DNA from 2 places in the Methylobacterium sp. CCH7-A2 genome. Region 2 is predicted to be linked to the other one. Evidence: predicted binding sites of a transcription regulator. Region 2 holds the regulator's gene; the other holds the start of a gene.
The links. Region 2 encodes LexA, which represses DNA repair genes until DNA is damaged. Its sites were predicted from a motif close to TGTTCNNNNTGTGTTCNG; they were not measured.
Positions count from the first base shown of each region.

Region 1: a site for LexA is predicted at 1,524-1,541, ahead of recA (recombinase RecA). Genes of this name have one in related genera too.

Region 1 is NZ_LSKN01000330.1:2,279-8,659, reverse strand. Features, by position in the region: gene AX750_RS25125 (Mu transposase C-terminal domain-containing protein) at 1-542, opposite strand, end outside; gene AX750_RS25115 (helix-turn-helix transcriptional regulator) at 816-1,256, shown strand; gene recA (recombinase RecA) at 1,627-2,712, shown strand; gene alaS (alanine--tRNA ligase) at 3,003-5,645, shown strand; gene AX750_RS25100 (cyclic nucleotide-gated ion channel) at 5,653-6,381, shown strand, end outside.
Region 2 is NZ_LSKN01000289.1:147,747-154,127, forward strand. Features, by position in the region: gene gltX (glutamate--tRNA ligase) at 141-1,559, opposite strand; gene AX750_RS21935 (ComEC/Rec2 family competence protein) at 1,752-4,010, shown strand; gene lexA (transcriptional repressor LexA) at 4,021-4,761, opposite strand; gene glp (gephyrin-like molybdotransferase Glp) at 4,871-6,082, opposite strand; gene moaC (cyclic pyranopterin monophosphate synthase MoaC) at 6,082-6,381, opposite strand, start outside.

The DNA of each region.
Region 1 (6,381 bases), on a different contig from region 2:
TCGTCGAACGGCACGGCCTTGTCCCAGGCGCGGGAGAGGATGACTGCTGCTTCACCAGCATCAGCCCGCTTGCGGCGGCCGAGGCCGGCATCACCGTGCTTCTCAGCTGCGTCTAGCCAGCGCTGAATCGACCGCTCGGATACATGGAAGGGCTTGCGCCCAGGGCGCCACCGCTCCTGCGCAGCCGCCCGCCGGATGGCCTCGCCACGCTCGATCGATCCTTTGGGATGGGCGAGAGCATCAGCGATGACGTGGCGGCGAAACTCCCGCTCCTCATAGCCCTTAAGGCCGTCGAAGAGCTGCGGCGCCGGCTCGCCGTAAAGCTCGTTGAAGCGACGTTGAAGCTCGGCCGGTAGGCTATCGACGCGGACCTGATAGCAGAGGCCCGAGCGGCCGCCACGACCGCAAACAGTTCGACTGACAAGGACAACATCTCGCCAGCGGTAGCCAGCCTCTCGACGCGAACGTGCGACGGCCTTTTCCGCCGCCCTCTCGGATATGCCCGCCAGCTCCGCCAGTTCTGGCAGGGTGATGTAAGCCATCACGCGGCCGACCGTCCGAAAAGCTCGTCCACGAGCCTCTGCCTTATCTGGGCGCCGTTACGGCTATGCCTGAGGCCTTTGAGCGCCTTTTCGACGGTTTGCCTGTTAAGGCTGTTGACCTTACACCACGCGTTTAGTGTGGTGCCGCGAGCTACAAGCGCCGCTCGGACCGCGAGATAAGTATCTTGCGATCCGATCACGATCGAAGCGGTTCGAGGTTTGAGTATCGTATGGTGCATTTGTCATTAAATGCACCAGAATTTGGTGTTGTCAATGGTCGATGTATCAGAATCAGACATTGTTGAAGCGCTGCGCGCTATCATGGCGCGGCGTAAATTGAAGCTAGCCGATCTCGCGAAGTCGCTGGATATTCCGTATCGCAGCCTGCAAAACTACATGTATAAAAAGGCGCGAATGCCGCTGGACGTATACGTTCGACTGTGCTCGCTGCTCGGGGTAACTGCTGATTACCCGATCCAAGGCCGGTTCAGGCTAGAACATCACGATTTACAGCAGGCCATGATAGAGGTTTTTGGCGAGGAATTCTTCAATTCAATTGATTTCGACGAGTACCTGCGATGGACTATGACGCCTAAGAGGGAGCGAGACCCGGCTCGCATAAGGCGAACGGCCGGCAGCTTCGCGGTTCAGATAGCAGGGGAGTATGACCAACTCCGGGAGCTAAACATCAAGCCGGATGACCCCGAGGCATAGTTCGGCAATCGGTTCGGCAATCGCAAAAATCCGCAGTCGGCCCAAACGCTGGGTTCCGCAATAAGTGCTGATATTTCAATATCTTCGGAGATAACTGGCGAAGCTCACAATACGCATAACCGACTGCGCGGATTGGCGATCATTAACCTCAAACGATTTCAACGACTTAGCCCCTAACTCCGCCAAATAGCTCCGAAGCGCCGCCGCCAAATATCTTTCGCGCCTCCACTAGACCCTCCTGCCATCTCCTGTCAGCAGGCGCGAAACGAGAACGAAGAAAGAACTTGCGCGCGAGAACAAACCATGACCATTCTCGCTCACCGGCGCGGATTGAGATGTCCCCGTGCCCCTGCCATAAGGAGCGCAGATCGTGAGTCAGGCGAATCTCAAACTCGTGGAAGGGTCCTCGATGGACAAGGCCAAGGCGCTCGATGCGGCGCTCTCGCAGATCGAACGCGCCTTCGGCAAGGGCTCGATCATGCGCCTGGGCAAGAACCAGCAGGCGATCGAGATCGAGACCGTCTCCACCGGCTCGCTCGGCCTCGACATCGCGCTCGGCGTCGGCGGTCTGCCGCGCGGCCGCGTCATCGAGATCTACGGACCGGAAAGCTCCGGCAAGACCACGCTGGCGCTGCACACCATCGCCGAGGCCCAGAAGAAGGGCGGCGTCTGCGCCTTCGTCGATGCCGAGCACGCGCTCGATCCGGTCTATGCCCGCAAGCTCGGCGTCAATCTCGACGACCTGCTGATCTCCCAGCCCGACACCGGCGAACAGGCGCTCGAGATCACCGACACCCTCGTCCGCTCCGGCGCGATTGACGTGCTGGTCGTCGACTCGGTCGCAGCCCTCACCCCGCGCGCCGAGATCGAGGGCGAGATGGGCGATGTCCAGCCCGGCCTCCAGGCCCGCCTGATGAGCCAGGCGCTGCGCAAGCTGACCGCCTCGATCTCGCGCTCGAACTGCATGGTCATCTTCATCAACCAGATCCGCATGAAGATCGGCGTGATGTACGGCTCTCCGGAGACGACGACCGGCGGCAACGCGCTGAAGTTCTACGCCTCCGTGCGCCTCGACATCCGCCGCGTCTCGACGCTGAAGGAGCGCGACGAGGCCACCGGCAACCAGGTCCGCGTCAAGGTCGTCAAGAACAAGGTCGCGCCGCCCTTCAAGCAGGTCGAGTTCGACATCATGTTCGGCGAGGGCATCTCCAAGGTCGGCGAGCTGATCGATCTCGGCGTCAAGGCCGGCATGGTCGAGAAGTCCGGCGCCTGGTTCTCCTTCGACAGCCAGCGCCTTGGCCAGGGCCGCGAGAACGCCAAGAGCTTCCTCAAGGCCAATCCCGAGGTCGCGGCCAAGATCGAGGCCACGATCCGCCAGAACTCGGGTCTCGTCGCCGAGCGCATCCTCGACCAGGCGACCCCGACGGCGGATGATCTCGACGAGGGCGAGGCCTGAGGGAAGGCTCTCACCGGCGTCATGCTCGGGCTTGACCCGAGCATCTCCTGCCGAGAGATTCTCGGGTCTACGCGGAGTTTATCCTTGGGCCGATCAGAGATCGGACCCGAGCGCTTCGCCCGAGAATGGCGTCACACGAAACACGGGCGGCCCTCGGGTCGCCCGTTGTCGTTTGGGCTCAACGCCTTGCGCTCTTCACTCTCTCGACAGCGGCAGGCCGCCTCACTAGAACGCTTGAAACCGCCGGCCCTGCCCGGAGGGCAGCCCGATAGCCAAGAGTTCGAACAGCGATGAGCGGCGTCAACGAAATCCGGTCCACCTTCCTCGACTACTTCAAGGGCCAGGGCCATGAGGTGGTGGCGTCGAGCCCGCTCGTGCCGCGCAACGACCCGACGCTGATGTTCGCCAATTCGGGCATGGTGCAGTTCAAGAACGTCTTCACCGGCCAGGAGAAGCGGCCTTACGTCCGGGCCACCACCGCGCAGAAATGCGTCCGCGCCGGCGGCAAGCACAACGACCTCGACAATGTCGGCTACACGGCCCGCCACCACACCTTCTTCGAGATGCTGGGGAATTTCTCCTTCGGCGACTATTTCAAGGAACAGGCGATCAGCCATGCCTGGACGCTGGTCACCCGCGAATTCGGCCTGCCCAAGGAGAAGCTGACCGTCACCGTCTTCTCCGAGGACGACGAGGCCCACGGCCTCTGGAAGAAGATCGCCGGCCTGCCCGATTCCCGCATCATCCGCATCCCGACGTCGGATAATTTCTGGCGCATGGGCGACACCGGCCCCTGCGGCCCCTGCTCTGAGATCTTCTACGACCATGGCGACCACATCCCCGGTGGCCCGCCCGGCTCGCCCGACGAGGATGGCGACCGTTTCATCGAGATCTGGAACCTCGTCTTCATGCAGTATGAGGAGGCGGCGGGCGGCGTTCGAACCAACCTGCCTCGCCCCTCGATCGACACCGGCATGGGGTTGGAACGCATCGCCGCCGTGCTCCAGGGCACCCATGACAATTATGCGATCGACCTGTTCGCGGCGCTGATCTCCGCCATCGCCGACCTCACCAATGTCCCCTCCGACGGGCCGATGAAGGCGAGCCACCGCGTCATCGCCGACCATCTGCGCTGCTCGGCCTTCCTGATTGCCGACGGCGTGCTGCCCTCGAACGAGGGCCGCGGCTATGTGCTGCGCCGGATCATGCGCCGCGGCATGCGCCATGCGCAGCTGCTCGGCGCCAGGGAGCCGCTGCTGCACCGCCTCGTTCCGGTGCTGACCCGCGAGATGGGCCGCGCCTATCCCGAGCTGCTGCGCGCCGAGGCGCTGATCTCGGAGACGCTGCAGCTCGAGGAAACCCGCTTCCGCACCACGCTCGCCCGCGGCCTGACCCTGCTCGACGACGCCGCGAAGGACCTGACCGCCGGCCAGAGCCTCAAGGGCGAGGTCGCCTTCACGCTCTACGACACCTACGGCTTCCCGCTCGACCTGACGCAGGACGCGCTGCGCGCGCGCGGCGTCACCGTCGACACGGATGGCTTCGATGCCGCCATGCAGCAGCAGAAGGCCAAGGCGCGCGCCGCCTGGGCCGGCACCGGCGAGGCCGCCACCGAGAAGCTCTGGTTCCCGCTGCGTGACAGGCTCGGCGCCACCGAATTCCTCGGCTACGACACCGAGACCGCCGAGGGCGTCATCACCGCGCTGATCCGTGACAATGCCGAGGTCGAGACGCTCGCCGCCGGCGAAAGCGGGCTGATGATCGTCAACCAGACGCCGTTCTATGGCGAGTCCGGCGGCCAGGTCGGCGATGCCGGTACGGTCCGCGGCGCCGGCTTCCTGGCTGAGGTCGGCGACGTCCAGAAGAAGCTCGGCGATGTCTTCGCCCATGCCGTCACGGTCAAGGAGGGCGTGCTGAAGCGCGGCGCCGCCGTCGAACTGACGGTCGACCATGCCCGCCGCACCGCGATCCGCGCCAACCACTCCGCCACCCATCTGCTGCACGAGGCCCTGCGCCTCGTGCTCGGCGACCATGTCGCGCAGAAGGGCTCGCTGGTCTCGCCCGAGCGCCTGCGCTTCGACTTCTCGCATCCCAAGCCGATTTCGGACGAGGAGCTGCGCGAGGTCGAGGAGATCGCCAACGCCATCGTGCTCAGGAACGAGCCGGTTTCGACGCGGCTGATGAGCGTCGACGAGGCCATCGCCTCGGGCGCCCGCGCCCTCTTCGGCGAGAAGTACGGCGACGAGGTCCGCGTCGTCTCGATGGGCACGAATGCGACTGGCCGCGCCTTCTCGGTCGAGCTCTGCGGAGGCACCCATGCCGGCCGCACCGGCGATATCGGCCTCGTCAGCGTCGTCGGTGAGAGCGCGGTCGCCGCCGGCGTCCGCCGTCTCGAGGCGATGACCGGCAACGGCGCCCGCCTGCGGCTCAACACCGAGTCGCGTCTGCTCGATGGCCTCGCCAGCCTGCTCAAGGTGCCCGCGCACGAGGCCGGCCCACGCTTGGCCGCGCTGATCGAGGAGCGCCGCAAGCTCGAGCGCGAGCTGTCCGAGGCTCGCAAGAAGCTCGCCATGGGCGGCGGCGGCGAGGCGCAGGATCCGGTCCAGGAGATCGCCGGCACGAAGCTGCTCGCCCGCGCCGTCACCGGCGTCGAGATGAAGGATCTCAAGAGCCTGGCCGACGAGGCCAAGGCCCGCATCGGCTCCGGCGTCGTCGCCATCGTCGGCGTCGCGGAGGATGGCAAGGCCGGCGTCGTCGTCGGCGTCACGCCGGACCTGACGGACCGTTTCGATGCGGTCGCGCTGGTACGCGCGGCCTCCGAGGCGCTCGGCGGCAAGGGCGGCGGCGGACGCCGCGACATGGCCCAGGCCGGCGGCCCCGACGGCGGCAAGGCGCAAGGAGCGCTCGACGCCGTCGCCGCCGCGATGGGCTAAAGGCGGCATGGCCGTCGCCGCTCCCAAGGGTTGGCGGCGGCAGGTCCATCTCTGGCTCGACCATGGCGCGGGCGACGATCCCGTCGCCAACGGCATCCATCGCGGCCTCGTCCTGCTGATCTGCGCCAATGTCGCGGCGATCGTGCTGGAATCGGTTCCCGATATCGCGGCGCGCTTCGGCCCGGTCTTCCATGCGCTCGAAACCGTCTCGCTGGCGCTCTTCGCGCTGGAATATGTCGCGCGCCTCTGGGTCGCGCCCGAGCATGTGCGCTACCGCGCGCTGACGCCGGCGCAGGCGCGGCTGACCTATGCCGCCTCGTTGCCGGCCATGGTCGACCTGCTGGCGACCCTGCCGCTCGCCTTCGCCATGCTGGGGCTCGCCGACCTGCAGTTCCTGCTGCTGTTGCGGCTGCTGCGCTTCTTCAAGCTCGGGCGCTACTCGCCCGGCATGGCCTCGCTCGCTGCCGCGCTCCAGGCCGAACGCAAGGCCCTCTTCGCCTGCTTCGTCGTGCTGATGGGCGTGATGCTGATGACGGCGAGCGTCATGCACCTCGTCGAGCGCGAGGCCCAGCCCGACAAGCTCGGCACCATTCCGGACGCAATGTGGTGGGCGATCATCACCCTCACCACCGTGGGCTATGGCGATGTCTCGCCGATCACCGCCGCCGGCAAGGCGGTCGCCGCCGTCACCGCGGTGCTCGGCCTCGTCATGCTGGCGCTGCCGGTCGGCATCGTC
Region 2 (6,381 bases):
GCAGAGCGGTTCATCCGACTGATTTTCAAGCAATATTTATGCCCGCTCCGGCTCTCGCCGCAGCGGCCGTGTCCGGCGTCACTAGACCATTTGCAGACCCGGTTCAACCGAGCCGAAAGACGGTCCGCACCGCGTCTTGCTCAGCTCTGATCGGCCAGGCGAGCAAGGGTTTCCTCGCGCCCCAGAACCGCCATCACATCGAACAGGCCAGGCGACATGGCGCGGCCCGTCAGTGCAGCGCGCAGGGGCTGCGCCGCCTGGCCGAGCTTGAGCCCATGCGCCTCGGCATAGCCGCGCACGGCGGCTTCCAGCGCCTCGAGCGACCAGTCGTTGATGGCGGCGAGCGCCTGGGCGAGCCCGGGCAGACGCTGGCGACCGGCCTCGTCCAGCAGGGCCGCTGCCTTGGCGTCGAGCTGAAGCGGCCGGGCCGCATAAAGATAGTAGGCGCTGTCGAGCAGCTCGACGAGCGTCTTGGCGCGCTCCTTCAGCCCCGGCATCGCGGCAAGGAAGCGCTGCTCCAGCTCGGGCGACAGGGTCGGGCCGAGGCCGCGCGCCGGCCCGATCTCAGGCAGGATCACCTTCAGCGCGTCGAGCAGGTCGTGATCGGAGGACTGGCGCATATAGAGCCCGTTCAGGCTCTCGAGCTTGGCGAAGTCGAAGCGCGCGGCCGAGCGGCCGATCGAGCCGAGGTCGAACAGCTCGATCATCTCCTGCGTCGAGAAGATCTCCTGGTCGCCATGGCTCCAGCCGAGGCGCAGCAGATAATTGCGCAGCGCCACCGGCAGGTACCCCATCTCGCGATAGGCATCGACACCGAGCGCGCCGTGGCGCTTCGAGAGCTTGGCGCCGTCCGGGCCATGGATCAGCGGGATATGCGACATGCTCGGGACCTTCCAGCCCAGCGCCTGGTAGATCTGGGTCTGGCGCGCGGCATTGGTCAGGTGGTCGTCGCCGCGGATGACATGGGTCACGCCCATGTCGTGGTCGTCGACCACCACGGCGAGCATATAGGTCGGGTTGCCGTCCGAGCGCAGCAGCACGAGGTCGTCGAGATTCTCGTTCTGCCAGACGACGCGGCCCTGGACCTCGTCCTCCACCACGGTCTCGCCGGTCTGCGGTGCGCGCAGCCGGATCACCGGCTTGACGCCTTCGGGAGCCGTCGCGGGATCGCGGTCGCGCCAGCGCCCGTCATAACGCATCGGCTTGCCGGCAGCCTTGGCCTGTTCGCGCATCTCGTCCAGTTCGGCCGGCGTGGCGTAGCAGCGATAGGCATGGCCACTGGCCAGCATCTGATGCGCCACCTCGCGGTGCCGCTCGGCGCGGGCGAACTGGTAGACGGTCTCGCCGTCCCAATCGAGGCCGAGCCATTTCAGCCCGTCGAGGATGGCGCCGATCGCAGCTTCGGTCGAGCGTTCGCGGTCGGTGTCCTCGATGCGCAGCAGCATCTTGCCGCCATGGCGGCGCGCATAGAGCCAGTTGAACAGCGCCGTACGCCCGCCGCCGATATGCAGGAAGCCGGTGGGCGAGGGCGCAAAGCGCGTGACGACGGCGTCGCTCATGGATGGCAGGGCTCCGGCGGGACCTTGGGAGAAGGACCCTGAAAGGGGCGGGAAAAGATCGAGCGGCACGCCCTGTCGCAGCGCGTACCGAAGCGGACATGACATCCGGCGCGGCCCCTGTAACATGCCTGAGCCGCCGCCGTTAAGGGCCAGTTCGAAGCCCGGCGCGCCGGCGCAGGACGGGGGCAGGCCATGACGGCGAAGCCGCCAGGGCAGGGGGAGCGGGTGCCGCGGCGCGGGGCGCTGGCGGCCGCCCTCGTATGGCACCGGCCGGACGGTCGCTTCGGCGGTATCAGGTTCGGACTGGCGCTGGGCGAATGGCGCGACGCAGTGCTCGCCGCCTTGTCGCGCGAGGCCGAGCGGCGCCGGCTCTTCCTCTGGCTGCCGGTCGCGATGGGCATCGGCATCCTGCTCTATTTCGCCGCCGATGCCGAACCGGCGCTCTGGGCGCCGCTGACGGGGCTCGCGCTTTCCGCGGCTGGCGCGATCCTGCTGCGGGGGCGCCCGCGGCCGGCCTGGGTGTGCCTCGCTGTCGCCGCCCTGTTTGCCGGCTTCGCTGCGGCGGCCTGGCGCACGGCGACGATCGCCGCCCCGATGCTGGAGCGGCCGCGCGTCGGCCAGGTCTCAGGCTTCGTGGAATCGGTGGAGGCGCGCGATGCCGGCGCTCGGCTCGTCATCCGCGTGACGGGGATCGCCGGGCTCGACCGGCCGTTCTGGCCGAAGCGTGTGCGCGTCAACATCCGCTCCGGGACCGTGGCGCCCGGAGACCATGTCGCGGCCGTGGCGCGGCTGCTGCCGCCGCCGGGGCCGGCCCGGCCGGGCGGCTATGATTTCGGGCGCGACGCCTTCTTCCGCGGCATCGGCGCCGTCGGCAGCATCTCGGGCAAGATCGCGCTCAGCCCGCCGCCGCATCCGCCCGACTGGGATCTGCGCCTGGCGGCGGCGATCGACGGCGCCCGCAACGCCCTGACCCAGCGCATTGCCTCGGTCGCCGGCGGGCAGGCAGGGGCGATGGCGGCGGCGCTGGTCACCGGCAAGCGCGGGCTGATCACCGAAACCACCAATGCCGATCTGCGGGCGGCCGGGATCTACCACATCGTCTCGATCTCGGGCCTGCACATGGTGCTGGCCGCCGGGACGATCTTCTGGCTGGTGCGGGCGCTGCTCGCCCTGTCACAGACGGTGGCGCTGCGCCTGCCGGTCAAGAAGCTCGCCGCGCTCGCGGCGATGGCGGGCTCGGTCGCCTATTGCGTCTTCTCGGGAGCGGAGGTCGCCACCGTACGCTCGCTGATCATGACGCTGGTGATGCTGGGCGCAATCCTCGTCGACCGCCCGGCGCTGAGCATGCGCAACCTCGCGCTGGCGGCGATGATCGTGCTGCTGCGCGAGCCCGAGGCGCTGCTGGGGCCGAGCTTCCAGATGTCCTTCGGTGCCGTGGCGGCGCTGATCGCCTTTGCCGAGCGCTGGGAGGAGCGCGGCCGGTTGCAGCCGCCGCCCGCACTGCCCTGGCCGCTGCGCCCGCTCTGGGTCGCCGCATCCGGCATCGTCGTCACGACCCTGCTGGCGACGGCGGCGACGGCGCCCTTCGGCGCCTATCATTTCCAGACCTTCAACCCTTTCGGCCTGCTCGGCAACGCGCTGGCTCTGCCCTTCGTCTCCCTCTTCGTCATGCCGGCCGCCGTCTTCGGGGTGCTCGCCTATCCCTTCGGGCTGGACGCGCCGGCCTGGTGGCTCATGGGCCTGGCCTCGGAGGTGGTGCTCAAACTGGCGCATTGGGTCGCGACCATCGATCACTCGACCCTGGTGCTCGCCGCCTTCGGCCCGGCCGCGCTCGGCTGCTTTTCGGCCGCGCTGCTCTGGGCGACGCTGTGGACGACGAAGCTGCGTCTGCTGGCGATCCTGCCGCTGGTCGGCGGCGTGGCCGTCGCGGCCAAACCGGAGAAGCCGGCGATCCTGATCGAGCGCGACGGCTCGGGCCTCGCGGTGCGCGGCAAGGACGGCCTGCTCGTGATCGCCGGCAAGCCGAGCCGCTTCGTCCTGCAGCAATGGCTGACGGCGGATGGCGACGGCCGCCAGCCCGACGACCCGTCGCTGCGCAAGGGCGCGGCCTGCGATCCGCGCGGCTGCGTGCTGATGACGAGAGAGGGCCACAGCATCGCCTATGCGCAGGACCGGCTCGCCATCATCGAGGATTGCCGCCGCGCCGATGTGGTGGTGACGCCGATTCCCTGGACGGCGGCCTGCCGCGCGCGGCTGATCGACCGGATGACGTTGCAGCGCGATGGCGCGACAGCCCTGGTTCGGACTCGCTCCGGCTGGCAAAACCACGCGGCGCAGGATGCGGGCGACCGGCCCTGGAGCCGCCGGCGTCCCCAGCCCGCGCCGACAACTGCGGGCCCGGCTGGGCCGCCACCGGCCGAGGAGGCGCCCGATACCGAGCGCCTGCCCTAGCGCCGGCCCGTCAGTAGCGCCGCATCAGATTGACAAGCCGACCCTGGATCTTGACCCGGTCCGGTCCCAGCACCCGCGTCTCGTAAGCCGGATTGGCTGCCTCCAGCGCGATCGAGGAGCCCCGCTTGCGCAGCCGCTTCAGCGTCGCCTCCTCGTCGTCGATCAGGGCGACGATGATGTCGCCGGTATTGGCGGTGTCCTGGCGCCGGATCACCACCGTGTCGCCGTCGAGAATGCCGGCCTCGACCATCGAGTCGCCGCGGACCTCCAGCGCGAAATGCTCACCGGAGCCGAGCATGTCGGCGGGGAGGGCGACGCTGTGGCTGCGGCTCTGGATCGCCGAGATCGGCGTGCCCGCCGCGATGCGGCCCATGACAGGGATCGCGATCGTGTTGCGGGCGTCTTCCGGCATCGCCTCCACCGGGCGCGCCCGGCCGGGCAGCCCGTCCTTGGCCGGCGGCGTCTCCTTGCCGAGCCCGCCCTGGACGATGGAGGGATTGAAGCGGCGCGCGCCGCCCTGGAGGCCACCACCCGCGCCATCCGGCAGCTTGATCACTTCGAGCGCCCGTGCCCGGTTCGGCAGGCGGCGGATGAAGCCGCGTTCCTCGAGGGCCATGATCAGGCGGTGGATGCCGGATTTCGACTTGAGGTCGAGCGCGTCCTTCATTTCGTCGAAGGAGGGAGGGACGCCGCTCTCGCGCAGGCGCTCATGGATGAAGCGAAGCAGTTCGAACTGTTTGCGTGTCAGCATGATCCCCGCCGGCGCTCTGAAATCTGCCGATCATCGCAGATTCGAAACAAATCACGAACACCATACCCGTTCGCGTTGTGTTCCGCAAGCCGATGCGCCAGCCCGCGACCTATCGCAGACGAATGAAGCGGCAGGGATCGCCCTTGCGGGCCGCCGGCGCGAAAACCGGGCGGATCGCCAGCGCCTGCGCCCTCGCGAGCAGGCCGAGCATCGAGGAATCCTGCCTCTCGAACGGCGTCGCCTCCCAGCCGGCCTCGGTCAGGACGAGGCTGGAGCGCAAATAATCCTCGCGCTCGTCATTGGCCGGCATGTCGCGCCCGAGCAAGCCGGGCTCGCTGCGGTCGCGCTCGGGCGAGGGCATGCCGAGCAGGGCCTCGATCACCGGCACCACGAAGAGATGCCCGCAGACGATCGAGGAGACGGGGTTGCCCGGCAGGCCGATCGCGACCATCGGGCCGAGCCGGCCGGTCATCATCGGCTTGCCCGGCCGCATCGCGATCTTCCAGAAGCCGAGATCCATGCCGGCGCGCTTCAGCGCCTCCTGGACGAGATCATGGGCACCGACGGAGGCGCCGCCCAGCGTCACCAGCACATCCGCGCCGGCGTCCCGCGCCTGCCCGATCCTGGCGGCGAGATCGGCATGGTCGTCGCGGGCGATGCCGAGATCGAGCACGCTCCCGCCCGCCTGCTCGACCAGCGCGGCCAGCGCAAACGAGTTGGAGGCGACGATCTGGTCGGGCCCGACCGGCTCGCCCGGCAGCACGAGCTCGTCGCCGGTGGCGAGGATCGCCACCAGCGGCTTGCGGCGCACCGCAAGCGCGGGGTGGCCAGCGGCGGCGGCGAGCCCGAGCGCGGCGCTGTCGAGCCGGGTGCCGGCCGCGAGCAGCTGGTCGCCCTCGCTGAAGTCGAGCCCGGCCTTGCGAATGAATTTGCCCTTGGGCGCGCCCTCGCGAACGGTGATCGCGGCCGAGCCGACACCGTCGGCGTTCTCCTGGATCAGGATGGTGTCGGCGCCCTCGGGGATCGGCGCACCCGTGAAGATCCGGACCGCCTCGCCGGCGGCCACGCTGCCGTCGAAGGAGCGCCCGGCCGCGGATTCGCCGAGAACGCGCAGTTCGGCGCCCGGCACGAGGTCGTCGCCCCGCACCGCATAGCCGTCCATGGCCGAATTGGCGAAGGGCGGCTGTGTCCTGAGCGCCGCGAGATCGGCCCCGAGCACGCGCCAGGCGCACTGCGCCAGCGGCAGGGTCTCGATGGGCGTGCGGCCGGGCACGCTGTCGAGCAGCGCGCGCAGCGCGACCGGGACCGGCGTCAGCGCCATCAGACCGGTCCCCCTGGGGAGGCGTCGGCCTGGAACACACCTGACTTGCCGCCGGATTTGTGGGTCAGCCGGATGCCCTCGATCCGCATGCCGCGGTCGGCCGCCTTGACCATGTCGTAGACGGTCAGGCAGGCGATGCTGACGGCGGTGAGTGCCTCCATCTCGACGCCGGTCTGGCCCTTCACCTTGACCTCGGCCCGCACGCGGATGCCGGGCAGGGCCTCGTCGATCTCGAGATCGACCGCGATCTTGGTGATCAGCAGCGGGTGGCAGAGCGGGATCAGCTCATGGCTGCGCTT